Regions from separate parts of the Rothia endophytica genome, predicted to be linked through region 4. Evidence: riboswitches for the same ligand, from Rfam matches in the RefSeq annotation. Region 4 holds a riboswitch; each other region holds the start of a gene.
The links. Region 4 has a riboswitch for S-adenosylmethionine ahead of ABD982_RS08150 (nuclease PIN). Riboswitches for the same ligand answer to the same signal wherever they lie in the genome.
Positions count from the first base shown of each region.

Region 1: linked by a shared signal. The riboswitch ahead of ABD982_RS07165 (O-acetylhomoserine aminocarboxypropyltransferase/cysteine synthase family protein) and the one ahead of ABD982_RS08150 (nuclease PIN) in region 4 are both predicted to bind S-adenosylmethionine.
Region 2: linked by a shared signal. The riboswitch ahead of ABD982_RS08725 (methylenetetrahydrofolate reductase) and the one ahead of ABD982_RS08150 (nuclease PIN) in region 4 are both predicted to bind S-adenosylmethionine.
Region 3: linked by a shared signal. The riboswitch ahead of ABD982_RS08320 (LLM class flavin-dependent oxidoreductase) and the one ahead of ABD982_RS08150 (nuclease PIN) in region 4 are both predicted to bind S-adenosylmethionine.

Region 1 is NZ_BAABKP010000002.1:143,960-151,948, forward strand. It holds gene metX (homoserine O-acetyltransferase MetX) at 1-911, opposite strand, end outside; gene ABD982_RS07165 (O-acetylhomoserine aminocarboxypropyltransferase/cysteine synthase family protein) at 930-2,273, opposite strand; SAM riboswitch class IV at 2,380-2,494, opposite strand; gene ABD982_RS07170 (S9 family peptidase) at 2,705-4,876, shown strand; gene gatB (Asp-tRNA(Asn)/Glu-tRNA(Gln) amidotransferase subunit GatB) at 5,138-6,643, opposite strand; gene gatA (Asp-tRNA(Asn)/Glu-tRNA(Gln) amidotransferase subunit GatA) at 6,644-7,989, opposite strand, start outside.
Region 2 is NZ_BAABKP010000003.1:126,972-134,960, reverse strand. It holds gene ABD982_RS08740 (M13 family metallopeptidase) at 1-106, opposite strand, end outside; gene ABD982_RS08735 (MDR family MFS transporter) at 347-1,867, shown strand; gene metE (5-methyltetrahydropteroyltriglutamate--homocysteine S-methyltransferase) at 1,961-4,291, opposite strand; gene ABD982_RS08725 (methylenetetrahydrofolate reductase) at 4,329-5,240, opposite strand; SAM riboswitch class I at 5,345-5,435, opposite strand; gene ABD982_RS08720 (hypothetical protein) at 5,444-5,779, opposite strand; gene ABD982_RS08715 (aldo/keto reductase) at 6,025-7,011, shown strand; gene ABD982_RS08710 (Ltp family lipoprotein) at 7,117-7,989, opposite strand, start outside.
Region 3 is NZ_BAABKP010000003.1:32,390-40,378, reverse strand. It holds gene ABD982_RS08340 (AMP-binding protein) at 1-1,727, opposite strand, end outside; gene ABD982_RS08335 (ABC transporter permease) at 2,064-2,921, opposite strand; gene ABD982_RS08330 (aliphatic sulfonate ABC transporter substrate-binding protein) at 2,924-3,967, opposite strand; gene ABD982_RS08325 (ABC transporter ATP-binding protein) at 4,054-4,851, opposite strand; SAM riboswitch class I at 4,857-4,949, opposite strand; SAM riboswitch class IV at 5,127-5,229, shown strand; gene ABD982_RS08320 (LLM class flavin-dependent oxidoreductase) at 5,322-6,734, shown strand; gene ABD982_RS08315 (glucose-1-phosphate adenylyltransferase family protein) at 6,960-7,989, shown strand, end outside.
Region 4 is NZ_BAABKP010000002.1:350,071-358,059, forward strand. It holds gene purH (bifunctional phosphoribosylaminoimidazolecarboxamide formyltransferase/IMP cyclohydrolase) at 1-383, opposite strand, end outside; gene purN (phosphoribosylglycinamide formyltransferase) at 481-1,059, opposite strand; gene ABD982_RS08130 (hypothetical protein) at 1,127-1,540, shown strand; gene ABD982_RS08135 (cell division protein PerM) at 1,549-3,201, opposite strand; gene ABD982_RS08140 (SDR family NAD(P)-dependent oxidoreductase) at 3,303-4,076, shown strand; gene ABD982_RS08145 (PIN domain-containing protein) at 4,093-4,533, opposite strand; gene ABD982_RS08150 (nuclease PIN) at 4,530-4,730, opposite strand; SAM riboswitch class IV at 4,766-4,893, opposite strand; gene ABD982_RS08155 (DEAD/DEAH box helicase) at 5,134-7,989, shown strand, end outside.

The sequences.
Region 1 (7,989 bases), 210 kb from region 4:
AGGTAGGAGTTGGCGTCAAAACGCGCGGTCAACTTCTGCCCATGGTAATCCAGGTAGTTTTCCACCTGGTAGCGGCCGCGCTCACTGTACTTGGGGGCAAGTACCTCGTGGCCCGGCTGTTCGTCGCGCCCAAACCGGAAGTGCAGTTCAGCCGCCGAACGGTAGGTGGTGTGCGCGATACGTCGGGCAAGGGCCAGCCCGGTATCAGGAGCGGGGCCGTCGTAGTAATCGCCGCCGGCAAAGTTGGGGTCCTGGCGTATCGCTAGATTCTGCATGTGCCCCCAGGCAATTTGTTCGGCTGTAGCTGCCGAACCCGAAGCCAGCACAGCTACCGACCGCACCAGGGAGGGGTAAGTCACCGCCCATTCAATGGCGCGCGCTCCACCCAGTGAGCCGCCCACCACGTGGTGAAAAGACGTAATGCCCAGCTGATCAGCCAGTACCTTCTCGGCGTGGACGCTGTCCCGAATGGTAACAGCTGGGAAGCGGGAGCCCCAGGGTTTGCCTTCAGGATCTATGGAAAGGGGTGAGGGGGAAGCCGGTCCTGTTGAGCCGTAGCACCCCCCCACCATATTGGGGGACACCACAAAGTACTTATCGGTATCGATGACTCGCCCTGGGCCCACAGCGGTAGGCCACCAACCACCTGCTTCAGCTGCCGCCCGCACTTCTGCCGGAGCATCCGAAGCCGCGCGACCAGCAGAGACGTGGGTGTCACCGGTCAGCGCGTGCAGAATCAACACCGCATTATCGCCGGCTTCATTGAGGGTTCCCCAGGTTTCATAGCCAATGACGACATCGGGCAGAGTTTCACCGTTTTCAAGGGCTAGGTCGCCGATCGGGGCGTACTTAAGTACGCCGTCCTCACGGGTGCCAGCAGCGGTATCAGTGGTCGAGGTTTTAATCGTCATCGATTTACCTTTCGTACTTTAAAGTGCGTCGAAGCCCAGTTCGAGGTCAGCCAAAATATCATCGATATGCTCAATACCCACCGAGAGGCGAATAAAGGCGGGATTGATGCCGATGGCGGCTAGCTCATCTGGCGTTGATTGGCTGTGCGTGGTGGACGCCGGGTGTACTACCAGGCTGCGCACGTCGCCAATGTTGACCAGGAGGGAGTGTAAGGACAGCGCATCTACAAATTTTTGGGCGGTAGGAGCATCCGCGTCCTTGAGAGTGAAACCCAGGACTGCACCGGCGCCACGGGATAGGTATTTCTGAGACAGCCCGTAGTAGGGTGAACTTTCCAAACCCGAGTAAACTACCGATTCAACTGCGGGATGCTCGGATAAGAAGCGGGCAACTGCAGCGGCGTTCTGCACGTGTCGCTCCATGCGGAGTGAGAGGGTCTCGATCCCGATCGCTATGTTAAAGGCATTGGTCGGAGAAATTGATGCTCCCAGGTCACGGAGCAGGGACACGCGGGCTTTCAAAATGTAAGAGAGGTTGACGCCAAAGGCGCCGTCTTTACCCAGGTCGCGGGCGTAGACCAGGCCGTGATAGCTCTCATCAGGCTGATTGAAGAGGGGGTATTTTTCGGGGTAAGCGCCGTAGTCGAAGGTGCCTGCGTCCACGATGACACCACCCACAGAGGTTCCGTGGCCCCCTAGATATTTGGTCGCAGAGTGCACCACAACATCAGCACCGTGCTTGATGGGGTTCAGCAGATAAGGTGTTGCTACGGTGTTATCCACGATAAGGGGAACACCCACGCTGTGAGCTACTTCTGCAATGGGTTCAATATCCAGCACGTCCCCGCGGGGGTTGGGTAGGGTCTCCCCAAAGAAAGCTTTGGTGTTAGGGCGAGCAGCAGCGCGCCAGCTGTCGGGGTCTGCAGGGTCATCAACGAAAGTGGTTTCAATGCCTAAATTCGCCAGGGTGTATTTGAAGAGGTTGTAGGTACCGCCGTAAAGAGAGGGCGAGGCAACGATGTGATCCCCTGCCCCGGCAATGTTAAGAACCGAGAAAGTATTAGCTGCCTGACCAGATGCGAGCAGCAGCGCTCCCACTCCGCCTTCTAGGGCCGCGATACGGTTTTCTACCGCTTCTTGGGTGGGGTTATTAATACGGGTATAGATGGGGCCCAGCTCAGAGAGAGCAAAACGGTTAGCCGCCTGCTGTGAATCCTTGAAGACAAAAGAGGTGGTCTGATAAATCGGCAAAGCTCGTGCACCGGTGACAGGGTCAGGTTCTTGACCAGCGTGAATTTGCTGGGTCTCAAATTTCCAGCCGGCAGGCTTGCTGGGAGTAGGGATGTTCTGTGAGGTCGTCATGTTGGTAGCTCCAGTCTCTAGTGAGGAAAATATCTCGCAAGGTGGGGCCGCATGCCGTAACTCCCGGTCTACCGGAAGGTGATGCACCAAAGGAGAAGGCACATCGGTCCCGCGCTTACACATGCCCGTCTGGGATGTGTCAGGTCTTCACTCAGGGCACCCCACCGCAGGTGGAGGGTTGCCGGCCAGCTAGCTGAGGCTTAGTGCTGGCGCTCTTGACCTGTTGTTAGTCTTCCTTAGCGGGTTTGATGGCGTCAAGAAAGCACCGCAAGATGTCAGCATGTTTCATTTGTTGCAAAAGTTACGCAGGTGTAACTTTCACTCTTACACAGTTTGGATTAAGACCACGCACGGACTAGGAGCGCGCTCCTGCTCTTATGGGGAAACCTCTCTCCACTAGACTGGAGAAGAAACCATCAGAAAGGCATCTCATGACGCTCACCCCACCCCGTCCCCCGCGCATCGCCAGCGAGCGCACTCATCATGGCGATACTTTCATTGATTACTACGAATGGATGCGTGATAAAGAGAGCGAAGAGGTGCTTGCCCATCTCGCAGCAGAGAATGCTTACACCGATGGGGTTACCGCTGATCAGCAGCCGCTGCGCGACGCTATTTTTGAAGAGATTAAAGGCCGCACTCAGCAAACGGATATGTCCGTTCCCTCCCGCAGGGGTGCTTGGTGGTATTTCAATCGGACGGTGGCCGGCGAGCAGTACCCCATTATGTGCCGGGTTCCTGCCTTAACAGAAGGCAGCGTTGTTGAGCGTTATACACCACCGCAGGTGGTGCCCGGTCAGCCGCTTGAGGGTGAAGAAGTGGTGCTGGACTGCAACGAGTTTGCCCGAGACCTACCTTTCTTCTCACTAGGTTCCTTCCAGGTTACTCGCGACGGACGACTGCTGACCTTTGGGGTCGATGACACCGGCGATGAGCGCTACACCCAGCACTTTAAAAACCTTGAAACCGGCCAGATGCTGGATGAAAAGATTGAAGATATCTTCGCCGGAGCTTTCTTTGCCTCGGGCGCTAACCACCTTATCTATGCTGTAGCCGATGATTCCTGGCGCCCCTATCAGATTCGTGCTCATCGAGTGGGAAGTAGCCCGGCTGATGACATTGCTCTCTATACCGAAGAGGATCAGGGCATGTGGCTGGGAGCGGGGATGTCGTCCTCCCGTACCCACGTGGTGTTGACCTCCGGTAACTCTGAGTACACTGAAACCCGCGTGGTCAATATTCACGAGTTAGGCGAGGTAGAGCCCACGCTGATTATTAGCAGGGAGCAAAGGATTGAGTACAGCACCGACATCATCGATGTCGATGGAAGAGCCTACCTGGTGCTCACCCATGACTTTGATGCGCCCAACTCAGAAATCGTCATAGCCCCTCTCCCCGAGGCCTATGTACCCTTTGAGCGTCTGCGGGCTGATTGGGTGGCTCTTATGCCGCACCGCGACGATGTACGCATCGAGAGCGTTAGCTTCTCGCGCAACCACCTTGCGGTCATGGCGCGGGAGAACACCACGGTTAAGGTCTTTGTTGCACCCCGCAGCTCACTGTCACATCAGCTCGCCGTAGGCAACCCCCGCGGTATCGAGTTTACTCAGCCCGGCGGCTTTAGTGAGGAGCTCTACACCTCCTCCTGTTCAGGGATGAACATTATGTCCCCGGTGATTCGCCTCAACTACACCTCCTTCCTCACGCCCAGCAGTGTCTATGACTACTTCCCTGATACCGATGAGCTGGTGCTACGCCGGGAAACACCGGTTCTGGGCTACGAGCGTGATCAGTACACCGCTTACCGCATGTGGGCGCCAGCTGCCGACGGCGCCATGGTTCCTCTTTCTGTCATGCACCTAGCTGATATGGATAGGACACAACCGCACCCCGTGATTCAGTACGGTTATGGTTCCTATGAAGCTTCAATGGATCCTTACTTCTCTGTAGCCCGCCTGAGCGTCCTCGACCGCGGCGCTGTATTTGTGATTGCTCATATCCGCGGCGGTGGCGAGATGGGCCGGTCCTGGTACACCGAAGGCAAGAAACTAACCAAGAAGAACACCTTCACAGATTTCATTGATTCCACCGACTTTCTCGCCTCACTCCCCTGGGTGGACGAACAACGGATAGGTATTATGGGTGGTTCTGCCGGCGGTCTGCTCATGGGGGCCGTATTGAATATGGCGCCGCAGAAGTACAAAGCCTGCCTAGCCCAGGTTCCCTTCGTGGACGCCCTTACTACCATCCTCGACCCAGAGCTTCCGCTCTCTGCTTTGGAATGGGAAGAATGGGGTAACCCCATCGAAAACCGTGAAGTTTACGACTATATGAAGTCTTACAGCCCTTACGAAAACATCCGAGCTACTGCCTACCCGGCGATAGCCGCAGTCACCTCTCTTAATGACACACGTGTGTTGTATGTTGAGCCTGCGAAATGGGTAGCTAAACTGCGTGAAATTATCTCTTCAGATTCACCGGTTCCGCTGCTCAAGACGGAAATGGATGGCGGGCATGGTGGAGGCTCAGGGCGGTACACCGCCTGGCGCGACATTGCCTGGGACTACGCGTTTTTGCTATCTCATCTGTCCGATAAAAAATAGATACATTTAAAATATTCGGGCATAAAAAGTATTGAGTGCTTTCTCAGCAGCAGGGGCTATCAACAACCAACGCTTATATCCCCTGCTCTTTTTATTTCACTCAATCACTCCTGCCTCCTGAGGAGTGTGCCCCTCTCAGCACACCCCGGTAGTGCGAGTGTAGGCGCCCGTCCATTACTGCACGGGCGCCTATTAGTTTAAAAGAAAAAGCAGGGTCACAGGAAGAAGATCCTGCGCCCTGCTCTTTTCAAGGAGGGTGGGTTAGCCCTCTACTCCCAGCTTTTCAAGGATGAGCTCACGCACGCGTCCGGCATCAGCCTGACCGCGGGTTGCCTTCATGACCTGGCCGACGATAGCGCCGGCAGCCTGCACCTTACCGGCACGGATCTTATCGGCAACATCGGGCATAGCAGCCAAAGCTTCATCGATAGCGGTGGTTAGCGCACCGTCGTCAGACACAACTGCCAAGCTACGCTTCTCAACAATTTCAGCGGGCTCACCCTCACCGTCAATGACAAAACCCAGCACCTGGCGGGCAATCTTGTCATTAATCTTCTTGGCTTCAATGAGCTTATTGAGCTCAAGGACGGTCTGAGCAGTCGCACCGGTGTCAGTCAGTTCGACTTCACGTTCCTTAGCGATGCGAGCGATTTCACCCATCCACCACTTACGCGCCACAGCAGCGGGGGCACCAGCTGCAATGGTCTCTTCGATGACGTCCATTGCACCGGCGTTGACCACGTCGCGGAACTCCTCATCGGAGAAACCCCAGTCAGCCTTGAGACGGCGGCGGCGCTCAGCGGGAGGCTCGGGCAGTTCGGCGCGCAAACGCTCAATCCACTCGGCATCGGTTACCACGGGCACTAGGTCCGGCTCAGGGAAGTAGCGGTAGTCATCCGCGTCAGACTTAGGACGACCCGAGGTGGTGGAGCGGGTATCCTCGTGCCAGTGGCGGGTTTCCTGCACCACCTTCTCGCCAGCTTCTAGTACGGCAGCATGACGCTGAATCTCGTAGCGTACGGCACGTTCGACTGAGCGCAGGGAGTTAACGTTCTTGGTCTCTGAACGGGTTCCGAATTCGGTGGTGCCCTTGGGCATCAGTGAAACGTTGGCATCACAGCGCACGTTACCGCGTTCCATACGGGCGTCCGAGATACCCAGGTTCTTAACGATTTCGCGGATGGCCGCTACGTAGGCACGAGCCAGCTCAGGAGAGCGTTCCCCTGCACCCACAATGGGGCGGGTAACGATTTCGATGAGGGGCACACCGGAACGGTTGTAGTCCACCAGCGAGAAGTCAGCGCCCTGGATGCGTCCAGCGGCGCCGCCCTTGTGGGTCAGCTTACCGGCGTCCTCTTCCATGTGAGCGCGCTCGATATCGATGGTGAAGACGGTACCGTCTTCAAGCTCAATATCGATAGAGCCGTTCTCAGCGATAGGTTCATCAAACTGAGAGGTTTGGAAGTTCTTGGGGGTATCGGGGTAGAAGTAGTTTTTACGCGCAAAGTGAGAGACCGGGGCGATGTCACAGCCCAATGCTAGACCCAGCTTGATAGCAGACTCCACTGCCTTACCATTGACCACCGGTAGAACACCCGGCAGGCCCAGGGAGACCGGGGTAATGTTGGTGTTTGCCTCGTCGCCAAAGGTGTTGGGGGCAGCGTCAAACATCTTGGTAGCGGTGTTGAGCTCTACGTGCACCTCAAAGCCGAGTACAGGGTCGTACTTTTCCATGGCTTCTTCAAAGGACAGAATGTCGTCAGTCATTTACTTAGCTCCCTCAAAGTTGAAGTCACGAATCAAGGTTTCAAGGTCAGGCATCTGCTGGTGCAGAGGGCCACCCCACTTTTCGGTCAGCAGAGCTTCAAGCCCAGCGCCGGCGCGGTAGAGGCGCTCGTCCTCATGGGCGGGGGCGGTGAACTGGATACCAACGGGTAGACCGTCTTCATCAGCGAGGCCACCGGGCAGAGAAATAGAGGGCACGCCAGCCAGGTTGGTCGGCACGGTGGCGATATCGCCCATGTACATAGCCATAGGGTCACCCTTGGTCTTCTCACCCAGCTTGTAGGCGGTGGTGGGAGCGGTCGGCGAAACCAGTACGTCCGCAACCTCAAATGCCTTAGCGTAGTCACGCTGAATGAGGGTACGCACCTTCTGGGCCGAACCGTAGTAGGCGTCGTAGTAGCCTGCTGAGAGCGCGTAGGTGCCCAAGATGATACGGCGCTTAGCCTCTGCACCGAAACCGGCGGCACGTGAGGCGCCCATGACGCGCTCGATAGTGACGTTGCCTTCTTCAGGCAGCTTGCGTAGACCGAAGCGCACGCCATCATACTTAGCGAGGTTTGAAGAAACCTCAGAAGACATAATCAGGTAGTAGGCACCAATGGCTTCCTTGACAGAGGGCAGGGATACTTCAACGATTTCAGCACCAGCGCTCTTGAGCAGTTCAAGAGACTCATTAAAACGAGCCAGGACGCCGGGCTGGAAGCCTTCGCCACTCAATTCCTTAATAACGCCTACGCGCAGCCCCTGAAGCCCGCCCTCAGCCGCACCAGCACGGGCAGCATCAGCAAAGGAGCCTACAGGAGTCTGCAGTGAAGTGGAGTCCTTCGGGTCGTGCCCGGCAATAACTTCGTGCAGCAGGGCGGTATCGAGCACGGTGCGGGCGCAGGGGCCCACCTGATCGAGTGATGATGCCATAGCAATCACACCGTACCGCGAAATTGAGCCGTAGGTGGGCTTCATACCCACAGTGCCGGTGAAAGCTGCGGGCTGCCGCACCGAACCACCGGTATCGGTGCCTAGCGCTAGGGGTGCCTGGAAGGCCGCGAGTGCTGCTAGGGTACCGCCGGAGGAGCCACCGGGAGTGCGATCCAGCGACCAGGGGTTACGGGTCACACCAAAGGCTGAGTGCTCGGTGGTCGATCCCATTGCGAACTCGTCCAGGTTGGTCTTGCCCAGAATCGGCATGCGCGCTTCGCGGACCTTCTGGGTAACGGTGCCATCGTAAGGGCTCATCCAGCCCTCAAGCATGCGGGAAGCGGCTGTGGTGGGCTGGCCCTTAGTGACGATGAGGTCCTTGACAGCAATGGGGACGCCCGCCAGAGCCGGCA
Region 2 (7,989 bases), on a different contig from region 4:
GGATCTCGTGGGAGTCGTACCAGGTGCCGTTAACATGGCGGAAGAAGTCATCGCCGGGGGTAATCTCTGGGTTTAAGAAGCTGGTGTCAATACCGGAATGTGTCATAACCCCAGTTTAGGGCGGCAGAGCGTAGCCAGGCGGCTTGTTACTCACCGTTTGGCTGTCAGCGTGAGTGGCACACCCTGCTTTTACAGTCAGTGCCACCCCTAAAAACAATTCCCCCCAAAGGGGTCAAAAAGAGAGAGGATTTAACCTATTGTGGTCGAAAATTTTCCAGGTGAGAAGCGAGCACTGTGAGCAAGACCCACTTATGTGTTCGCTCTAAAGGCTGTAACCTTTAGCCTTATGTCTTCTACGCATACACCATCACCCACTCCTGAGACAGGCGCTCAAAAAGCGGTTAATTCCGCCCCGCCTACCTCATCGATGCCCGTAGCGCACAAGCTGGAAAAAGCTGAGTTCCTGCTACTTGCCATTATGGTCATCGCTGGTTTCGTTCTCATTTTGAACGAAACCCTTCTCGGCGTTGCGCTACCTGAAATCATGCGAGACCTCAACATAACCGCTTCCACCGCCCAGTGGACTTCCACCGGTTTCATGCTGACTATGGCAGTAGTGACCCCAGCGTCGGGCTTCATTATTTCCCGCTTCTCTATTCGTACTGTCTTTATGGGTGCCATGCTGCTCTTTTCGCTGGGTACCCTGGTGGCAGCAACCGCGCCCGGTATCGGCATGCTGTTGACCGGCCGCGTATTGCAGGCATCGGGTACCGGCGTAATGATGCCGCTACTCATGACCACCATGATGCGCATGGTAGCCCCCAGCAAGATTGGTCAGGCCATGGGCATTATCGGCATGGTAATCTCTGCTGCCCCCGCTATGGGCCCCACCGTTTCTGGTCTGATTCTGGGTATGGGAACCTGGCGCTGGCTTTTCTGGCTAGTGCTTCCCATCGGTATTGCCGCCCTGCTGGTGGGTATGAAGCTAGCCCCCGCGGATGCTCCCACCGGTAGTAACCAGAAGCTGGATGCGCTCTCCATGCTGCTTTCTACCCTGGGCTTCGGCGGCCTTGTGCTAGGTCTTTCTTCTATGGGCGGTAGCTCAGCCCACGGTGGTGCCCACCTGCCCGTTAACCCCTGGGTTGTTGTGATCGCAGCAGCTATCATTCTGGCAATTTTTGTCTGGCGTCAGCTCAAATTGCAAGATCGCGGCCCCTTCATGGACATGCGTATTTTCCGTTCCCGCCCCTTCACCCTGACTGTACTTATGACTTCCATCGGCATGGGCGTCATGCTGGGCACCTCCATCCTGATCCCGCTTTACACCGCCAACGTGCTGGGCGTTAGCGCCCTGCAGACCGGCCTCATGCTTTTGCCCGGCGGCGTACTCATGGCGGTGCTCAGCCCCTTGGTAGGACGCATGTCTGACCGCTTCGGTGCACGAGCTTTAGTTCTGCCCGGCGCCGTTCTCTTGGCTGGTTCTATCTGGCTGATGAGCACCTTCTCTCAGACCACCCCGCAGTGGTACATCATTGCCACTTATATGCTCATGACCTTCTCCCTGCCTTTCATTAACACCCCCATGATGGGCCTGGGGCTGGGTTCCTTATCCGGTGAGCTGACCGCCTTTGGTTCCTCCGCTATGACCACCTTCCAGCAGGTCTCTGGCGCCGCATCAACAGCGGTCTTTGTGGCGCTCATGGGTGTAGGAGCAGCAGCGCACGGTGGAACCGGAACTGACGCCTACATGGCCGGTGTGCACCTGGCCTTCCTGGTAGCAGCCTTTATGTCGCTGACTTCTATCGTGGTAGCCCTGCTTCTGCCCGCCGGAAAGCAGGCCGCAGGAAGCGCCCCTATAGTCCACTAAGGCCGCATCTGCGCTTCACGGATGCAAGGACGCCGCCACCCACCCTCCCGCCAGGTGGCAGGTAGGGCGGGGGCGGCGTCCTTTTGCTTACCCCTAGACCGCTACGTTGAGGCTGGCTCGTACAGCCTCGGTAGCGGCAACCAGAGACTCGATAGAAGCCTTGGTTTCCTTGTAGGCACGGGTCTTTAGGCCGCAGTCGGGGTTAACCCAGAGCTGACGGGCGGGGATATGCTCCAGGGCAGTAGCCAGCAGCTTCTCGATTTCATCGACCTGGGGCACACGCGGGGAGTGGATATCCCACACGCCGGGGCCAATGCCGCGGTCGAAACTCTCAGGCACATCGGCCAGCAGCTCCAGGCGGGAGCGGGCTGCCTCAATCGAGGTGACATCGGCGTTCAGGGCATCGATTGCCCCAAAAATCTCGTTGAACTCCGAGTAGCACAGGTGGGTGTGGATCTGGGTGGAGTCGGCAACCTGCGAGGTCGCCAGTCGGAAGGCACCCACCGACCAGTCAAGGTAGGCTGCCTGGTCTTCGGCACGCAGGGGGAGCAGCTCGCGCAGGGCGGGCTCATCCACCTGAATAATGCGGGTTCCTGCGGCCTCAAGGTCGGCAATCTCATCGGCCAGGGCCAGCGCAACCTGCGTAGCGGTCGCCGCCAGAGGCTGGTCATCGCGCACAAACGACCAGGCCAGAATCGTCACCGGGCCGGTGAGCATACCCTTGACCGGCTTATCGGTCTGCTGCTGCGCGAAGCTAATCCACGGCACCGTAAAGGCCTCACCGCGAGTACCCGCACCGCTACGCTTCACATCGCCCCACAGAATTGAGGGGCGGGTACATCGCGAGCCGTAGGACTGCACCCAGCCGTGCTCGGTCGGCGCGAACCCGTCGAAGTTCTCCGCAAAATACTGCACCATGTCGTTACGCTCAGCTTCACCGTGCACGAGCACATCCAGCCCCAGGCGCTCCTGGAAGTCAATCACACAGCGAATCTCCTCCCGCAGGTGGGTATCGAGCTCTTCCCTGGTCAGCGCACCCTTGCGGTAGTCCGCACGCAGGGAGCGAATATGACCGGTCTGCGGGAAAGACCCGATGGTGGTGGTCGGCAGCAGGGGTAGGTTCAGGTCCTCCTGGGCCTGCTGACGCACCCGAGCGGACGGACGCTCGTAGTTCTCGGGGGTAATGGAGAGGGTGCGCTCGCGGATGCAGGGGTCGTTGACTCCGCTGGACTGGGCGCGCGCTGCCAGCGCTGCCTTGGCCTGCTCAACCTCGGTGGCGATAGCCTCTGGTCCTTCAGCGAGTCCCCGAGCGAGCAGGGCAACTTCGCTGACTTTCTGGTGGGCAAAGGCCAGCCAGCTGGTGAGCTTCTGGTCGAGCCCGGTTTCCAGGTCAAGGTCGTAGGGCACGTGCTGCAGGGAGGTCGAGGTTGAAACGGACGCCGCTCCCACTGCCTGTAGGGTGTGGAGGGAGGCTGCCAGGTCGTTGCGCCAGATATTGCGGCCGTTCACTACACCTGCCACCAGCAGGGGAGCCGAATCGCCGCCGAAGAGGCGGGCGAGGGCGTCCTGATCGTAACCGGTAGATACCAGGTCAAGGTGCAGGGCCTCTACGCCCGAGGTAACCAGGGGTTCCAATAGACCGGTCAGGTTGCCGTAGGGGCTGGTGACCAGCAGGGAGGGGCGGTCAGAGAGCTGGGTGAACTCCCCGTAGGTCTTCTCAATGAGCTGCACCAGCTCGGCTTCACTCACAGCCTGGTCAGCACCCAGGGCGGGCTCGTTGAACTGAACCCAGCGCACACCGCGGCTGGCCAGGTGGGCGAGCAGTTCTCGGTAGAGGGGCAACAGGTCTGCTAGACGGTCGAGGGGCGCGAAGTCGGCGGGGGAGCCGTCCTCAGCTTTCGCCAGGAGCAGGTAGGTGAGGGGGCCGGTGATGCTGGGGCGGGCGGACGTCCCCGCCGCCTCAGCGGCTGCCAGCAGGTCGTCGAGAGCTTCAGTATTGAGGGTAAAGCCGGTGGCCGGGCCGATTTCTGGCACCAGGTAGTGGTAGTTGGTGTCGAACCACTTGGTCAGCTCCAGCGGGGGCAGGTGCTCGGTGCCGCGAGCCAGGGCGAAGTAGCCGTCCAGGTCGATTAGGCCGCTGTCGTCGCGTACCGACTCGAAACGGGCAGGCAGGGCGGTGAAGAGGCGGGTGGTATCGAGCACCTGGTCGTAGAAGGAGAAGTCCGCGGGAATAGCGTAGTCGTCGGTCAGGCCGCGTTCGGTAAGGGTGCGGTAGGCGTCCTGCTGAATCTTCTGGGCGGTCTGCTTCAGTTCGTTCTGGTTGGACTTACCCGCCCAGTAGGCTTCAACAGCGCGCTTGAGTTCGCGGCGAGCGCCGATACGGGGGTAGCCGGTGATGGTTGCGGTGGGGAAAACAGTGGTCATGGTGGTGTCTTTCTATAAGGTCTTTGGGCCGATATTTTTAGGCGTAGGTCAGTTCGGCCAGGGGGTTTTCAAAGCGGGTGCTGTAGCGGGGCAGGTTGACCTGCTCGAGAACGTCCAGCACCGCTGCGTGTTCATTGAAGGTGTAGAAGTGGATGCCGGGGGCACCGGCGTCGAGGGATTCTTGGAGTAGGCGGGCGCCGAACTCCACCCCGATACGGTGTCGTTGGGCGTCCCCGCTCGCGGTTTCAAGGTCGTAGGCCAGCTGCTGGGGTACGGTCAGGCCCGCTAGTGAGCAGAGCGTGGTGAGCCTGCGCAGGCTGGTGACCGGCATGATGCCCGGAATCAGGGGTAGGGTTACCCCCGCGGTTCGGGCCCGCTGCACCAGGGATTCGTAGCGGGTCGCCTCAAAGAAAACCTGGGTGATAGCGAAGTCAGCCCCCGCCCGCTCCTTGGAGAGCAGAATTTCAATATCCTGCAGTTCCGAGCTGGACTCCGGGTGCCGAGAGGGGTAAGCAGCTACCCCCACCGCCACGCGTCCTGCTGCTAGGTGGGCAAAATCCTGGGTCTCAACTTGGCGAATGAGGTCAACCAGGGACCGGGCAAAGGGGATATCGGGGGCCTGCGTGCTGCCCGGTGGCAGGTCGCCGCGCAGGGCTAAAAATCCGCGGACGCCGATCGCCAGAATACAGCGAACAGCAGCTTCCAGCTCCTCGGCGGTGTGCCCCACACAGGTGAGGTGAGCCAGGGGAGTGAGCTGGGTTTCGTGGACCAGATGGTCTAGCAGGGCCAGGGTTTTCTGCTTACGAGCCCGGTCGCCGGAGTAGGTCACCGACACATAGTCGGGGTTGGTGGGCGCCAGCTGGTCGATGGTCGTCAGCAGATTCTCGCAACTGGCAGAACTTCGCGGTGGGAAGAGTTCGTAGGAGAGCGCCGGTGTATAGGTACTCATGGTTTCCTTACAGGTCGTTGGGTGGACCCGAAAGAATGCGGTGGCCGCTCCCATTGGTGGCGGGAGGGTGCCACACAGTGCGGTGGGTGGACCGCTGGTGATGCACTCTATCGGTCCTAGCAGGAGCACCTTTCCCGTCAGGGGTGGTTGCTGCGACGTCATCGAGCTAGGTCTCTCGGTCGCTCTGGATAGGTTTGATGGTTCTACACTAAAAGCGCAGGCAGGGCGCTGGCAAGAAACCGCCGCTCTGTGCAGCTTTTTGACTTTGTGTCGGGTGTGTTGAGACACATGACAGTAATATTTCGGGCTTTATTGCGATGGTATGTAAAGGTCGCACCGGTTTCTTTGGGTGAGAGTGGAGCTTTTTTCTTACTTTTCTTGAAAGGTTTTATAATCATTGTTTCGATTAAAAAGTTCTGCACCGTGCTCGCCGCGACGTGTGCAATTTCTTTCAGCTCCGTAGCAGTGGCTACCGCTGGAACGCATACAGATACCAATTCTGGTGCGACTCCGAATATTATTGGTGGTTCAGTAGCCACGAGTCCTTGGGCTGTCCAGCTCCGGTTCAATGTGACCGGCAGCAATGGAATCAGCAGTTGTACCGGTGAACAACTTAACGCTCTGGGAGTTGCTGATACTGGGGGAGTTTGCCACCATAAACTAGGCCCTACTTCATACTCTCTAATCTGATGTTCTTAACTTTCTACGAGGTGGTACTCAGGGACTTTTTCCCTGAGTACCACCGGGTTTTGTAAGATTGAAGACTTATACCTAGGGTAGAGGTATGAGCATTGAATATCGTCAACTGGGAAACAGTGGGCTAACCGTTTCGAGCGTGGGCCTGGGCTGTAACAACCTGGGTAGAAGCAAAACCGCCACCGAAACTCAGACCGGCACCAACGATGTGCTGGCAGCCGCCGTGGAGCAGGGCATCACTCTCTTTGATGTTGCCGATATTTACGGGGCTCGGCCTGGGGTATCTGAAACCATGTTCGGCCAGGCGCTCAAAGACACCGGCATTGACCGGGACGAAATCGTGATTGTTTCTAAATTTGGCATGGATATGGATGGCGCCAACGGTACTGACCACGGGGTGAGAGGTTCCCGGCGTTACATCATGCGCGCTATCGAAGCGTCCTTGGGTCGCTTGGGCACTGACTATATTGACCTCTACTTCCACCACACCCCCGACCCCGTCACCCCCGTGGAAGAAACCCTGGGAGCACTTGCCACTCTGATTGAGCAGGGCAAAGTGCGCTATATTGGCAGCTCCAATCACTCCGGTTGGCAGATAGCCCAAGCGGAATATATCGGCAAGCAATTAGGCACTCGCTACATCGCCGCAGAGAACCATTACAATCTGCTGGACCGCCGCGCTGAACTAGAAGTACTGCCCGCTGCCCGCGAGTTTGGCCTGGGCGTCCTACCCTACTTCCCCCTGGCTAACGGTCTGCTGACCGGTAAATATAACCCCGGTAAAGACGCTGTTGAAGGGCGCCTGACCCGCATCAAGCCCGAATTGCTGGACTCGACAGACTGGGATCAGATGCGCGCTTTCTCGGAGTTTGCCGCCGAGCGCGGACTGACCGAGGTGCAGGTTGCTTTCTCTTGGCTGGCCCAGCAACGCCCGGTGTCATCGGTCATTGCTGGTGCTACCACCATTGACCAGGTGCGCACCAACGCTGCCGCCATAGCTACTCGCTTCAGCGAGGACGATTTGGCTCAGCTGGACGCCATCTTCCCCGCGCCGCCCAAAATCGCACCCTTCTAAGCTCTGCTCGCTTTGGGTTACGCCGACGAAGCGGACACCAAAAAGCCGCCCACTTCTTACCTAGATTAGTTTCAAGGTAAGAAGTGGGCGGCTTTTAGTCTGAGATTAGAGGTTGTCCATAGCGTACTGGGCCTGTTCAGCAGTGAATTGTTCCCCGTATTCGCTGGTGAGCTGTTCGTAGAGGCGGTCGTCGCTCATGCTACTGAATTCCATGTACGACTGAGCTGATTCAAGTGCCTCAGCATTCCAGTCGGCCTCAACGTTATCGACGGCGTATTGGGCCTCTTCAGGAGTGAACTGTTCCCCGTATTCGCTGGTGAGCTGTTCGTAGAGACCTGCATAAGAAAATGCTGAGAATTCAAGGTAGCTTTCAGCACTTTCAAGCGCTTCAGCATTCCAATCAACTTCAAGATTGTCCATAGCGTACTGGGCAGCCTCTGCTGGGTACTTTCCACCGTACTCACTGGTCAGCTGGTCGTAGAGCCCCGCGTAAGAGAAAGACGAGAATTCAAGGTAGCTGCGGGCCTCTTTGAGGGCGTTGGTGTGCTGGCGGGGCACATCTGCTGCTGCGTTACTATCAGCTGCAGCAGACGTTGGTTCTACAGCGGAGCTGGTTTCTACTGTACCTGTTGAGGCTTGTGCCGCCGGTGGTGAGGTTTCTGCAGCCGCGCTGGGGCTTGTTGCTGATGCGCTGGGGGTTGTTGCAGCAGATACGGAGGCCTGAGCGTCCTGTATCATCTGTTCAAACTCGGGGTCATTTGCAAAGGTATTTGCCGCGAAAATAACAATTGCAATGATCGAGGCAATGGTGCCCACCACTGAAAGTGCGATAGCGATAATTGAGGTGATTTTTTCCTTCAACTTTTGGAAAAGGCCCACGATACCTGTTACGAAACCGGCAAAGAGTAGAAGCCATCCAAAGAGGGCTGTTACGGGGAAGAGGCCCAGCATAAAACCAAGGGCAGAAAGTGCCAGGGC
Region 3 (7,989 bases), on a different contig from region 4:
TTAATAACATCATCGATGCGGCCCAGGATGTAGGTATCGCCCAGCTCGTCGGTCTTAGCGCCGTCGCCGGCCAAGAACCAACCGCGCTCGCCAAAGTGCCGCCAGTAGGAGTCCAGGTAGCGCTGAGGGTTGCCCCAGACCGTGCGCGCCATGGACGGCCCAATTTTATCCACCACAATGAAACCCTGCTCGCCGGGCGCTACATCCCGCCCAGCCTCGTCCACCACGCGGGTGGAAATGCCGGGCACACTGCGGGTAGCGCAACCGGGCTTGGTCTCCAGGGAGGTGCCAGGCACCTGCCCGGACGCCGCGAACCTGCCCGCCGGGGCGAACTGAGGGTCGTGCGGGCGCGGGGAGCAGACCGTTGAGCCGGTCTCAGACTGCCACCAGGTATCAATGAAGGACGCGGTGCCGCCGCCCACGTGGGTGCGCAACCAGCGCCAGGCTTCGGGGTTAATAGATTCCCCTACCGACCCCAGCAGGCGCACCGACGAGAGGTCGTACTTGCCCGCGGGCAATCCATCCGGGAAGGCACCCATCAGCGAGCGAATCAGGGTGGGGGCGGTGTAGTAGTTGGTCACCCCGTAGCGCTCGATGATCTCAAAATGGCGCTCAAAGGTGGGGGTGTTGGGGGTGCCCTCGTAAATGACCTGGCTGACGCCGCTCAGCAGCGGTCCGTAGATTTCGTAGGTGTGGGCGGTGACCCAGGCAAGGTCGGCAGTACACCAGTGCACGGTGTCGCGGACGCGGGCGGGATCGTTGGTGGCCGCCAGTTCATCGACGCGCAGGGTGCCGTCCGCTCCCGTGGTTTCAGGTAGCAGGTCAAAGAGCAGGGCATGGGTGTAGGCGGTCTGGGTCAGGTAGCCACCGGTAGTGTGCACCAGGCCTTTAGGCTTGCCCGTGGTACCGGAGGTGTAGATGATGAAGAGCGGGGTCTCAGCGTCAAAGAACTCGGGGGAATGGGTCTCAGGCAGACCTTCAATGAGCTCGCGGTACCAGACGTCGCGGCCCGGCGTCCAGGGCACAGCGCCCCGCGCTTGGTCGGTGCCAGCGGTGCGGTCCACCACGATGATGTGTTCAATCTGGTTCTCACCGGAGCATGCCTCATCGGCGTTCACCTTGACTGGCACGACCGAGCCGCGGCGATTCTGCCCGTCGGTGGTAATGAGTACCTTGGCGCCGGTATCCTCAACGCGGAAGCGCAGCGCCTCGGCTGAGAAGCCACCGAAGACCAAGGAATGAATAGCGCCGATGCGGGCGCAGGCCAGGGTGAAGATCACCGTTTCAGGGATAACTGGCAGGTAGATGACGACCCGGTCGCCCTTGGTGACGCCCAGTTTTTCAAGGCCGTGGGCGGCGCGGGCGACGCGACGCTGTAACTCGGCGTAGGTAATAGCCTCGCGGTCGCCGGGTTCCCCCTCAAAGAAGAGCGCCACTTTATCCCCGCGGCCGGCCTCAACGTGGCGGTCTACGCAGTTGTAGGAAGCATTGAGCGTCCCGCCCTCAAACCAGCGAATCTGCGGCACCGTGAACTGCTCTACACCGTCTGCATCGGTGCCCAGGCTCTGGGGTTTCTTGAAGGTGTGAGCCTTCTGCCAGGTGGTTTCCCAATCCAGGCGCTGCGCCTGTGCCTCCCAGAAAGCGATGCGGGCGGCGTCGGATTCGTGCGCCGGGTTAGGTGTAGGGGTGCCGGGATCGGTGTAGGTGAAGGTGGCAGGTGCGCTCAAGGGATTCTCCCATCGGTAGCTGGCAGTAGCACCGGCGCCTCATGTGAACCTGCGCCCCTTTGTTCCAAGCTCAAGTGCTCTGACGGTGGGGGCTGGTATGGCGTGGTTGCTGCGATCGTTAGCGAGCCAGGTCTCTGAGATCGCTCTGGATGGTTTGCGTGCCCTTCCAGCCTAAAGCCCGCCCGGGTGACGGCTCTAACCGTGACGCCCCTTAACGTTTGTGACGCTCCGTGACAGCCCGCCGTCCGCTGGATCCCTCCGCCCGATGGCCCAAAGCTTCACCGGCGTGACGTAAGAACATGCCGGTGAAGTTTAGGCTTATCCTGGAAGCCGGGGCTAGTTGGAGGGGAAGCGGACCTTGACCCAGCGTTCAAAAGCACCCAGAGCCAGGTCGGTCAGCTTACCCAGAATCGCTAGGAGGACGATGGCCAGCAACAGGCGGTCGGTGCGGCCGTTGTTCTGGGAGTCAGTGAGTAAGAACCCGAGCCCCATGGACGCACCTAGCAGCTCAGCTGCCACCAGGAAGAGCCAGGCCTGAGCGAGGGCCAGACGCAGCCCCGAGACCACCGCGGGCAAAACCGCCGGTAGCTGAACCGTAGTGAAGAGACCCAGCCCGCGGATGCCGAAGGTGCGGGCCGCTTCAACCAGTTTGGGGTCCACATGGGCAAGCGCGGCTGAGACAGTGGTATAGACCGGGAAGAAAGCACCGATGGCGATGAGAGTGACCTTTGAGTTCTCACCGATGCCAATCCACAGCAGGAGCAGGGGAACCCAGGCCAGAGAGGGAACAGCGCGTAGCGCCCCGATGGTGGGTGCCGCGAGCAGGTTAGCCCAGCGGGAGAGGCCCACCCAGGCACCCAATGCCAGGCCCAAGAGGGCACCAATGGTGAAACCAAGGAGGACGCGCTGGGTTGAGATCGCAATGTGTGTCCCCAGCTGGCCGCGTCCAAGAAGGTCAAGGGCTGCTGCAACCACCCTAGATGGTGCGGGCAACTGGACGGCGCTGAACACCCCGGTCAAGCTCAGGTACTGCCAGAGTGCCAGCAGAGTGAGAGGAAGCAGAGCGCCTAACCAGGGCAGCCAGCGGTGGCCTCGGGTGCTCAGTTGCACGGGCCGTGAGGACGCCCCCGCCCGGCTACGTGCTACTCGCTTAGTTTCGGCGGGGCGGGTATCAGTGGCTGGAAGCAAAGACATGGCTATTCACTCACCAGAGCCGAGATATGTGCAGGGTCAGCCTGGGTGGCAAAGGAATCGTGGATGAGACTGCCCAAAGCGGAGTCCACATCAGCCTGGGTGGCGACGTCCCCGGACTCAACCAGGTAAGGGCCAACCCTTGTCAGCACGGTGCGCTGGGCCTCCCCGGGCACGTTATCAATGTCTAGATTGGTTCGTTCCCAGACGGTGCGTGCGGTTTCTAGCGTGACACCCGATTCATCCGCCAGAATCTGAATGGCCTCATCTTCGTTAGCTAGAGCCCACTCGCGGGCGTACTCGTAGGTATCAACAATGGTCTGAGCAGACTCGGGATCAGAAGCGATGAAGTCCTCAGTAGCGTTCAAAAAGCCGTAGGTATTGAAGTCAACGTTGCGGTAGAAGAGGATGTTTCCGTCTTCAATTTCAGTGCCCGCCATGATGGGGTCTAGCCCGCTCCAGGCATCCACCGAGCCCTTGGTGAGAGCGGTGCGGCCGTCAGCGTGCTGGAGCTGCTCGATCGTGACATCCTGCGGTGATACATTGTTTTCTTCAAGTGCCTGGAGCAGGAAGAAGTAGGGGTCGGTACCCTTGGTGACTGCAACTGACTTACCGGCCAAGTCTGCAACCGAGGTGATACCGGAGTCGGGGGTGGTGACCAGAGCAGCCCATTCTGGCTGGGAGTAGAGGTCAATCACCTGAATGGGGGAGCCGTTCGACCGGGCAAGGAGCGCCGCTGACCCGGCGGTTGAGCCGACGTCAAGAACCCCAGACCGCAGAGCCTCATTAGCCTTATTCGACCCCGCTGACTGCACCCATTCCACGGTCTTACCCTCATCCTGGAGAGCAGTCTCTAGCCACCCTTTTTCCTTGATGATGAGGGAGAGCGGGTTATAGGTGGCGTAGTCGACAGTGATTGTGGTGTCCGCGGCTGAGGCTGAGACTGAGGCCTCAGGGGTTGCGTTTTCACCTGCCAGGCAGCCGGTCAGTAGCAGGGTGCCAGCGGCCAGGAGGGCGGAGGATTGGGCGAAACGAGAAAAGATTGACACGGGGTTTCCTTGAAATTTCGTAGTGTGTAGGTGCAAGAAGCAAGGGCCAGGTGGGGCAGATACCCGGTAAAGTAGAGGGCTGATACTTAGTGCTCTTCGACGCCGAGCTCAGCCAGCAATTCTTTGCGCAACAAAGCGAGGTCTAGATCCCCGCGATCACGGGGCCGGTGCCCGGGAACCTCAACCGTTCGGGTAATAGTGGCAGGCGAGTGCGGATCAGATGTGCCTAGCACAATCACGCGATCTGATAGGTAAAGAGCTTCTTCCACATCGTGGGTAACCAATAGGATGGTTGCGGGGTCCTGAGCATGAATATCCAGCAGCAAATCCTGCATTTTGATACGCGTCAGGGCATCCAGCGCACCAAAAGGCTCATCGAGCAGAAGGACGCCGGGGTTACGTGCTAGCGCTCTCGCCAGGGATGCCCGCTGCGCCATGCCTCCTGAAATCTCGCGGGGGCGATGCGCCGCATAATCCCCCAACCCCACCAACCGCAAGAGGGCATCAACATGCTGCCGAGCGTCGTCCTTAGGGGTGCCCTTGGGTAGCCCCAGAGCCACATTCTTAGCAATAGACCGCCAGGGTAAAAGCCTGGGCTCCTGAAACCCAATAGCTACCCGTGAATCTAGGCCACGAACGGCAGCGCCGTCGATGGTGACCTCACCCGCGCTGGCTGCTTCCAAACCAGCCGCTACACGTAGCAGCGTTGATTTACCGCAGCCTGAGGAACCAATAATCGAAATAATCTCACCCGGATAGGCGGTGAACGAAACACCTTCGAGGACCGTGTGGACTGCCCCGCGCTCGCCGGCGAAGCTCTTAGCGATGCCCGAGAAGCTGATGTCACAGGCGGTGAGGGTGTGCTGTAGCGTGAGTGCGCTCATTGCTTTCTCCATCGTTTCTTGGCGTTAGCACCGGCCCCTATTGTGGGTGGTTGCTGCGACGTCGTGGAGCCAAGTCTCTCGGTCGCTCTGGATGGTTATCGGTGGCTTCAGCCTATGGGCACGGTGCCTGAAAATCTAGCCTGTGACGCCTCTTAACGTTTGTGACGCTCCGTGACAGCCAGCCGTCCGTAACAGAACCCAACCCGGTTCACAGTGTGAAACAGAGCCCCTGAACTTTGCCTCAGCGCCCCCTCACCTGGTTAGACTAAAACCGCGATCATGAGACCCAACGCTAAGCTCTGGCTCGTTGGGCGGCAACCCTCTCCCGTAGCGGGGTGCCCCAGATGAGGATCCGGCAGATAACTGCAAGTACGGCGCAACCAGGCGCCACCTTCACAAGAGGTTAGGCGCCATTTTTGTATCGCTAGCCAGGCACGGGGTGTGAGGGCCGACCCGAAAGGCACCGGTTCATGACCGAGAAGAAGCGCATCGTCGTCAACGCGTTCGATATGACCACCACCAGCCACCAGAGCTTCGGCACCTGGCGTCACCCCCGCAACCGCGCCGATGAATACAACACCATCGAATACTGGACTGATCTGGCAAAGGTCTGCGAAAAGGGCCTTTTCGACGCTATCTTCATCGCCGACGTGGTGGGCGTCTACGACGTCTACAAGAACTCGGTGGCCGATGCCCTGCGCGACGGCGCGCAGGTTCCGGTGGGCGACCCCTTCCTGCAGATCTCAGCGATGGCAGCGGTTACCAAAAACATTGGCTTCGGCGTCACCGCAGCTGCCACGTACAACCAGCCTTATACCCTGGCACGGTCCTACTCCACCCTTGATCACTTGACCCGCGGCCGCGTGGGCTTCAACGTGGTGACCAGTTACCTGGCGTCAGCTGCTGAGAATCAGGGCCTGCCAGCTCAGATCCCGCACGATACCCGCTACGAGATCGCAGATGAGTTCTTGGATGTTTGCTACAAACTCTGGGAAGGTTCCTGGGAGGACGGCGCGGTGCTACGTGACCGTGAAAATGGTATCTTCGCTGACCCCACCAAGGTGCACCCCATCGAGCACAAGGGGAAGCATTTCACCGTGCCCGGTATCGCCCTGTCTGAGCCCTCACCCCAGCGCACCCCGGTCATTTTCCAGGCGGGCGCATCATCCCGCGGCCAGCAGTTTGCTGGAAAGCACGCTGAGGCTATTTTCATCACCGCCCTGCGCCCCCACTTGACCAAGGTGCTGACCGGCCGCATCCGCGACGCTGTTGAAGCAGCGGGCCGTAACCGTGATGATGCCAAGATTCTTGCCATGCTCTCGGTTGTGGTTGATGAGACTGACGAGAAGGCGCAGGCAAAGTTCGAGGAGTACAAGAAGTACGCCAACTTAGAAGCTTCTCAGGCAATTATCGGCGGCTGGAGCGGTGTGGATCTCTCCCAGTTCGATGAGGACGAGGCGCTCAAGTACGTTGAGACCGAGTCGATTCAGTCCTTCCTGACCCCCTTCACCCTACAATCCAAGGATCGTGACTGGACGCGTCACGATATCGCTGAGCACTGCGCGACCGGCGGCATGGGCGAGGTCATCGTGGGCTCACCCCAGACCGTTGCCGATGAGCTAGAACGCTGGATTGACGAGGGCGGCCTGGACGGAATCAACCTTGCCTACCATGTTTCCCCCGGTTCCTTCGAAGACTTCGTGGAGTTCGTGGTGCCCGAACTGCAAAAGCGCGGCCGCTACCGCACCGCCTACGAAGGTTCCACCCTGCGGGAGAACCTCTTCGGTGAGGGCATCACCAAGGTGGCAGATACCCACCCGGCTGCAGCCTACCGCGGCGCCTACGTCGGTCAGCGCAGCGCCGCGGACGGCAACGTCCGCTAGGACCAGCTGACCGGAACGCCCCGTGCGTCACCAGGAATCATAAGGAAACCTTCAAAAGTGTGGAGTAAGACCGTACTTTTGAAGGTTTCTTTTGCTGTGCTCCCCGGCTCTAGCCCTCCAGCCTGGTAGAAGAGAATACCGGCGTCATCTGTGGTGTTCAGAGGGCTAAAGTGTGCGAGTATAGCTAGTACAAAGATGTGTACTTACTACTGAGAGTGGGTTGCCATGTCAGATCCCTTTCCGCATACCCAGCAGCCGCCGACGGTTGCCCTGGTACTTGCCGGTGGCCGGGGGAGCAGGCTCTCGCCGCTGACCGATCACAGGTCTAAACCGGCTATCCCTTTCGCAGGTATCTACCGCATGATTGATGTTGCCCTGTCTAATCTGGTGCACTCTGGGCTGCGTCACGTGTGGGTGGTGGAGCAGTATCAGCCCTTCACCCTCAACCAGCATCTTGCCGGTGGACGCCCCTGGGACCTGGATGGCACCCGCGATGGTTTGCGTATTCTTCCGCCGGTTCAGGGTCATGCTGTGGATGGTTTTGCCAGCGGTAACGGGCACGCTCTCTACCAGCAGGTGCCTCTGCTGGAATCGGTGGGTGCACGGAACGTGATAGTGATGAGCGCAGACCACCTCTATCAGCTGGACCTGCGCCCGGTCCTTGAGCAGCACGATGAGCTTGGCTCTGACCTCACGATTGTGACGACCGAGATTGATGAGGACGCCTCCCGTTACGGGGTGGTGCGCACTGATGGTCAAAAGGTAGTTGCTTACGACTACAAGCCTAAGGCTCCAGCGTCGCAGAAGATTGCCACTGAGATCTTCGTTTTCTCGGTGACCGCCCTTCGAAACTCTCTGGATGTCTTGTTAGAGGGCGTCGACCGAGCTGATACCGACGCCGTGGGGGAGACTCTAGGGGATTACGGTGAGACTCTCATCCCACACCTGGTTCAGCACGGTGCCGTGCACGAGTTTTTGATGGAGGGGTACTGGAAAGATGTGGGCACCGTTGACGCCTACTACCGTGCCCACATGGATCTATTAGAGGGTAAGGGGCTCCAGCTGGACGCCCCGGGGTGGGCTATTATTCCCCACCCAGACCCTTACGCGCCGGCCTATATCGCCCCCACTGCGCAGGTTCAGGGGTCTTTGGTGGCACACGGGGCGAGGGTTCACGGCCGTGTGGAACACAGCGTCATTGGCCCCGGAGTAACCGTAGAGGCAGGTGCGGTGGTTGAGCGCAGCATCATCATGG
Region 4 (7,989 bases):
ATGATGGCGTCCTGATCAGCGCCGGACTTCACGGTATCGACGAAGGGGTAGAGGTTCACGACCACCAGGTCAAAAGCTTCAATGTCCATCTCTGCCAGAGTGTCGATGTGCTCCTGCTTGCGACGGTCAGCCAGGATACCAGCGTGGACGCGGGGGTGCAGGGTCTTAACGCGGCCCTCTAGGCACTCGGGGAAACCGGTCACATCTGAGACTTCCGTGACGGGCACGCCAGCTGCAGCGATGGTGGAGGCAGTGGAACCGGTGGAGACAATCGCGACCCCGGCTTCGTGCAGACCCTTGGCAAGATCTTCAAGGCCGGTCTTGTCAAAAACAGAAATGAGAGCGCGTTTGAGAGGTACGCGATCCAGCTGAATGAGGCTCACTAATGAACTCCGTTTCTTGTGCTGCTTGGGGCAGCAGGTGGTTGAGATACGTGAGTCGTATTTGAGAGCCCCGACCCGCAGGCTCAGCCCCGCGGGGCTAAAACTGTGGGTTTGAGGGGGAGGCTTCTAGCTGACCGATAGTTTTAACAAGAAGCGCTCGCTCTTTCAGCTTGATGCGTTCGTGCAGGGTTTCTTCGGTATCATCGGGCAGGACGTCCACCGCGGCTTGTGCCAAGATGGGGCCGGTATCAACCCCAGAATCAACCAGGTGCACGGTTAGACCGGTAACTTTCACCCCGTGGGCTAGTGCATCACGCACCCCGTGAGCTCCCGGAAAAGAGGGCAGAAGGGCGGGGTGGGTGTTGATGATACGGCCAGCAAAACGATCCACCAGCTGGGCATCTACGATGCGCATGAAACCCGCGAAGACAATGTAGTCGGGGCGATAAGCAGCGATTGCCTCTTCTAGTGCCCTGTTCCAGGCTGGGCGGTCTTGATAGTCAGCCGGTTGTACTAGGAAGGTTTCGATACCGGCGGCTACGGCTCGTTCAATGCCCTGACAGGGCTTATCTGCCCCCACTGCCACCACTTCGGTGGGCAGCTGACCGGCCTTAACGGCGTCCACAATAGACTGCAGATTGGTGCCCGAACCGGAGACCATTACAACAACACGCATGGACTATAGTTTAGCTCACTCACCCACGAGATGTTGCTCTTTTCAGCGGGGCGGTAAGGTGGTATCTATGTCTGAGAACCACGAGCAGCCGAGTGCGCCCAGCCTTGAAGCCCTAGAGAACATCCGCATCTGGTCGCGGTGCACCTTCTTGTCACTGGTTCTCGCTTTTGGAATGACCAACTTTCCGGGGTGGGGCAACGCTCTTGCACTGCCTCTTTTTGCGCTCACCATTGGCCTCGCTATCACCACCATGGTAAAAATGCTGAAGGCTAAGTTCCCCTTTTTCTCGGTGCTGCTGATGGTTATGATCGTGGTCTGGTCGCTCTTTCTTAGCCTCTCATCGGGTGTTCAATTACTCTTCCCCGAGACTGCCGGCAATTACGCCACCTGTCTAGAACAAGCGCTCACCATTGCCCGCAGCGATCAGTGCACCGAACAAATGAGTGAGGGTATTTTCAGTCAGATTATGGGCGGCAACTAGCCTAAGAGCTAGCTCCGACGCCGGGACTTAGGGCGGCGTATGACCGGCCGGAAGGTTTTCTTAGGCTCTTCGGCAGGCTCGGTATCTGTATCAGCTATCGTGTCAGCGGCCTCTTCCTCAGGCAGTAAGGGAGCCGAAGTTTCTTCAGCGCCCGTCTCAATCTCACTGCTGACGCTTTCAGCCTCAGGCACCGCGTCAGTTGCCGAGTCTAGTTCTGCGGCATCATCAGTGGTTTCTTCTCGCGTTTCAGCTCGTACGGAACCGGTGGCTTCTTCCCCGTTAGTCTCAGGAGTCTCAGCCTCAATACTTGCTACCTTCTGACCCCGGCGCTTGCGCTTAAAACGAGTCTTGGGGTTGGCGGCATCCTCTGCGAATCGGTCAAGCTCACCGGTGGTATCACGCACCAGCAGGTGGGCTAGTCCCAGACCCAGCATGATGCCAGCGGCCAGAAGCACCGCAGCATACAGCCCAAACAACAGGGGGGTGGGGCCAATCTCGGTAAAGCGCCCCAGGCCCAAAGACCCGTTGGCAATCCAGCCCAGCAGAGCTGTAACCGTAAAGGTAGGAACCATGCTAAAGATCGCTAGACAGAGGGTAGAGAGCGGCCAAGAACACCAACGGAAACGAATTTTGAGGGCAAACCACTCATCCAGGTGATTTTCACCTTCACGGAAGAACCACCAGCCTCCCACCGCACCGGCAGCTACCGGCACTACCAGCGCCAACAGCCCCAGTGGGTAGGACGCGTGCGGCAGAGCCCCCAAAATGGGAAGGGCGGGCATCACACCAGCGTCGGTGCCGGTCAAATCAATCGATGTACCGGTGCCCAGAGCAAAGCCAGCCCCGGAGCTCCATGCCATGGCGTATATAACAAAATTAGGGATGAGACCCAGCTGCAACAGAGTCAGAGCAGTACCGCCCACAGCCCCAGCACGCAGGGTCTGGTAGAGGGCGATAACATCATCCCAGTGCCAGAAAACAGTGAGCGCCAACAGCAGGGCCCCGCCAGCTCCCAGCGCCAGCACACTCACCAGAGCAGCACGTACCGCTGCCCAAATGTAAGAGCCAGCCCAGCGGGAATACTGGCTAAATTTCTTAACCCAGTCGGCAGCATTCACACCAATCATGGCAGCCAAGGAGCGTGACTCCGCATAACCACCGGCTAGGACACCCAGCGCCACTACCCACAGGGGAATAAGCGCCGCAAAAACCGGCGAGGTGGCAAAGTAGTCGCCGGTTGAAAGCGCACTAATAGCTACGCTAACCAGCGCGTAAGCACCCATACCGCCCAGTAGTGGCTGCCAGAATTGCCCCTCATAGGAGGCCCTCGCCAAACGCCTACCCGAACGGTAACAGAGCGCTAAAGGTATCAGTGTCAGCCCCAGAGGCATAAGACTCATCGTGCCCGAAATCGCCGAGAACGCACCCTGCGCTGGGATGTCCATAGCCAGTGGAACACCGTGCACCAGCAACCAAGTATGGCCGGCTACCGAGGTAGCACCGGCAAAGGTGCTGTTATCAAAACCGTTGGTATACCAAACAGCTGCCAACAAAAAGACAACGGCCAGGTAACTCAGCGCTGCAACGAGGGCAAGCTCAACGGCACCCTGCAACCACAGGGGCATGGGTAAAGAACGCGGGGGGCGGGCTGGTGTTTTCATCGCTTTTATCATGTCATGTTTCGTTTGCTGATACCCAAGCGCTCGGCGCCTTTACAGCAAGTTCCCCGAATGATGTTGGGCATGTTAGGTAAAGTGCACCTATGAGCATTGACCCATCCTACGTTCTGATTACTGGTGCCTCCGCTGGCATCGGCGCCGAATTTGCGCGCCAGTACGCCGCGGCCGGTTACCATTTGGTGCTGACAGCTCGCAGGGTTGACCCGCTGCAAGATCTGGCTGAGCACCTGCGGGCGGAGTGCGGTGTCAATGTTGAGGTGCTTCCCGCTGACCTGCTCAATCCCGATGATTTAGAGCGCCTGGTAGCCCGTTTACAGCAGGATGAAGCTCCGGTGGAAATTCTGGTCAACAATGCAGGCTTCGGTTTAGGCAGCTCTTTCGACGCTGCCACTGCCCAGCAGCACCTGGCGCAGGTGGATGTTCTCGCTAAAGTTCCGTTGCTGCTCATGCACACCGCTATCACTACCATGCTGCCCAGGGGCAGGGGGCGCATCATTAACGTCGCCTCGGTGGCAGCCTTCACCCCCGGCGGCACCTACTCAGCGGTCAAAAGATTTTTGGTGTCTATCTCAGAGTCAGCCAACCTACAGTACGCACCGCGCGGCATCACCGTCACAGCAGTCTGCCCGGGTCTCACCCACTCAGAATTCCACGACGCCATGGGGCAAGTAGCCCCTTCCCTACCTGGTTTTCTCTGGTTGACCCCGCAGAGGGTAGTAGCGGACGCCACTGCTGCTAGTCACCGGGGCAAAGCACTCTGCGTGCCCTCAGTACCCTACAAGGTTGCGGTGGGCCTCACCAAGGTTCTGCCCCGGGCAGCGGTAGCCAGGCTGATTGCGCGCACACGCAACTATTAGAGGAACAGCAGGGGTGTCATGAGGTGCCGTCGAGCCAGGGATTTGAGGCGGGCACGCCCCAGCTGCGATAGACCTCTGCCTTAGATGAGATAATTTCAAGCTCATGTACCGCCGCTGTGGCGCTCATCAGACCTTCCAGGGCAGCGGTTGGTAATGGGGTGGACGCCGCTGAGCCCACCGCGTGTAACTTAGGTTCGGCGTGCCGTCCGGCCCATTCCAGGGAGACTCGGGCGTCCACGTCCAGCACGTGATCGCTAAAGCGGTCGGTGAGCTCAGCCAACCAGCGGTCTGTCTCGGGGTAGGGGTAGAGACCCTTTAGCTCACCAAGGCTCAGCACCGAAATGTAGAGAGTGCGGTAGGAGCTGCGGCGCAAAAACGCCACCACAGTGGGGTGAGGGTTTACCTTGCGGATCTCGGCAAGGACGTCCGAATCAAGAAGAAGACCTACCTGGCTCATGCAGCTTTCAGAACACCGTATTCAGTAGCAGGGATGCCGCTCGGGTTAGGAGCCAGCAAGAAATTCAGGAACTCGCTACGCTCGTTCGAAATACGAGTGTAGTCCTGAATACTCATCGCGGTAAAACCACCGCGGGCAGGTACAGATGCAGCAGAGATATTCTTCTGGACAGAGATGTGGGGGCGAGCATTTGACATGGTGCCTTTGCGCGTAAGGTGCGCGTTCCTTTCATAACGTGCTCTTGTCTACACCAAACAGCGCTGATATGCGCGATGCAGACCGCTTCGTCATCCGAGCCACCCGTGAACATGGGGTTGGCGTTCAACTAAAGTCGGAGCTTAGCAGTTGAAACTCTTGAAGCTGGTTAAAACTCTAACCTACACCCGCCCAGCCTGTAAACAGGTTTCTCACCATTTGGTTGAGCAGATCAAGACCGGTAGCTACCTGTCCACCAGTTGCACCCTTTGCTTCTGCGATAAGCTAGAAGACTAGGTTTATTCAGAAGTCGAATGTACTCGTTTTTCACCCACTGAGGGAAGCTTCAACGATTATCCGCTTTTGAATTTGCCCCGGTTTATTAGATTTCGCACCGAGGTTACTGTGTCATCCACTTCTGCTTTCCCCGAGATTCCCGTGACTGCCCCTGCCTTGATTCGGCAGGTGGGTCACGGGGCCTATACGCGCGGTCAGCGGTATATGCGCGATGGCATGGTGGTGCGCTACACCTACGATGAAGGCGCCCGGACGCTGACGGGTCAGGTGGCTGGTAGCGGTTCAACACCTTATGAGACGTCCGTGATTTTTCCGGCTGAGGTGCTGGCCGGGTCATCATCTTTTACCTCGTATTGCTCTTGCCCTGTGTCCCATAACTGCAAGCATGCGGTGGCTCTGATGCTGACCGCCATTGACCGGTCTGCTAAGGCAAAGAAAGCGCTGACTGCTAGCTCTTCAACCTGGCGGTCTTCTGCTGAAAACGAGGTAGCTTCTCTCCCGGTGGAGAACAAACAAAAGCTGGTGGCGGACTTGCGGCAGCAGATGGCCCAGAGGGAAGCCGAGCTGGCGCTCCCGGCTGGTGACGCCACTGAAACGATGCCGCCTGCTGATGGGACAGCGTCCAAGTTACCTGCCTGGCGGCGGTCTCTTGCCTATTCTCTCTCTAGCCGGCCGAGCTTTGATAGCAGAACGCACGGGGTGTCCGGCGCCCTGGATTTACGGCTGGTGGTGCCGGGTAAGTACGGCTGGAGCAAAAATAACGGTGCCCCCAAGATTAGTTTGGAGGCGCGCCCGGTCATGATGGGTGCCCGCGGCAAGTGGATTAAGGGTGGGCTGACCTGGGAGAAATTCTCTGGCACAGCAGCCGGGGCGTCCGGCACGGGCCTACTCCCCGAGCATGCCAGTTGGTTTACCGAGTTCTATGCGGTCATTCGCGGTTCTCAGTCCATCTATTCCTCACACCGCGAGTGGGCATCCATTTCAAATGTTGATTCCTCTCTGCTCTGGCAGCTCTTGCGGTCCGCAGATGAGTTGAATTTGCCTATCCTACTTGATGGACAAGAGGCAGGTTTAGCGGTAGCTGACGAGCCTGCGGTAGAGCTCAGCCTTGAAAGAGTACCTGAACGCGGCAGTAGCAGCGATGCTCTGCGCCTTACCCCCATTCTGCGCTGGGGTGGCTACACCCTGCCGGCCAACCTGACCCACAAACTAGGCGTCACCCGCCGCGGTTTTATTGCACTGAGTGGGGCTGCCCAAAAACATTATGTGGATGCTGCCACCGCCGCCCGTTGGGAGTCCGCTCTGCCCTCTGCCCTAGCTCACCTCGATCAAGTAGCGGTGCCGAGTGAAGGCAGCTCGGTAGACGGTGAGAACCACCGCCCCTCCTGGCTCGACGCTGAGGCCCAGCTGGTGTTGATTCCGCTGGCAGAGCCGCTGGAACCGGTGGCCGAAGCTCTGGTGTCCGGTGAATCGGTCACCGTACCGGCCGCCGATGTGCCCACCTTTTTTAGCGATTTCTACCCCCAGCTCACCCGATCCCTTCCACTCTTTACCGCCGACGAAAAAGTGCAGCTACCCGCCGTCCGCTCACCACAACTAGTCTTAACCGTGGAGTTCACCCCCGGTAGCCAGGGCTTTGAGGCGGCCACCCGCTGGCACTGGGACTACCCGGCTCATCCGGTAGGCACCGATGATGAGGTCATTACCCTAGACGCTCTGGGCTACCCCGGTGAGGACAGGGCAGATATTCGAGATACTGCCTATGAGCACCGGGTGCTGAAAGAAGTGAAGCGAGTACGCCCCGGTGTTCCTTTTGGCAAGAATCGTTTTGAAGGCTGGTCTACCCGCACCCTGCTAGAAACCTATCTACCCGCCTACCGGGACATCGACGGGGTTCAGGTGGAACTACTGGGTCAGGTGCCGGAGTTCCGTGAACTGGATGAAGCCCCCGAAATCGTAGTCACCGTAGATGATACCCGCCGCCGTGACTGGTTCGGTCTGGGCATCGCTATCAAGGCCGGTGAGTGGCACGTTGCTTTCGCCGATGTGCTGGCAGCTCTCGCTAAGGGCCAGACCCACCTATTGCTAGGCAACGGCGAGTACTTTGCCTTAGACCGCCCGGAGTTCATGAAATTACAGGACTTGCTACGTGAAGCGCGGGAGCTTTCCGATAAGAGCGGGCCTCTAGAAATCAGCCGCCACCAGGTAGGGCTCTGGGAAGAGCTCGAAGAGTTAGCGGCTGAAACTCAGACCGTTGCTACCTGGGATGAGCAGGTCGCTGCCCTACTCGATCTTGACCACCACTCCCCTGCAGAGGTGCCAGCTACCCTTGTAGCCGAGTTGCGCCCCTACCAGGTGGAAGGCTACCAGTGGCTTGCCTTCCTTTGGGAGCAGTATCTGGGTGGTGTGCTAGCCGATGATATGGGCCTGGGTAAAACAATGCAGACCATCGCCCTCTTTTTACATGCTAAGTCCGTATGGGAGGCCGAGCAGGCAGAAAAAGATACGCAGGACGCCGATGAGACTCAGGCGAGCTTCCCGCCCTTCCTGGTGGTCGCGCCAACCTCCGTGGTGCCCAACTGGGTGCGGGAAATCCACCGCTTTGCCCCCAGCCTGAAGGTGGAAGGTATAGAAGAATCCACCCGAAAGTCAAAGCAGCGCCTGACGGACACCATTGCCGGTGCTGATGTTGTCGTTACCAGCTACGCTCTCTTCCGTCTGGACGAGGCCAGCTACTTCGATATCGGCGCTGATACCGAGTGGAACGGGCTTATTTTGGACGAGGCCCAGTTCGTCAAGAACGCCAAGACCAAGGCTCATAAGATAGCCCGCGACCTACCTGCCCGCGTCAAAATTGCGGTGACCGGCACGCCCATGGAGAACAACCTCATGGAACTATGGTCCATGTTCTCTATTTCTGCCCCCGGTCTCTTCCCTTCAGCCCGCGCCTTCAAGGACACCTAC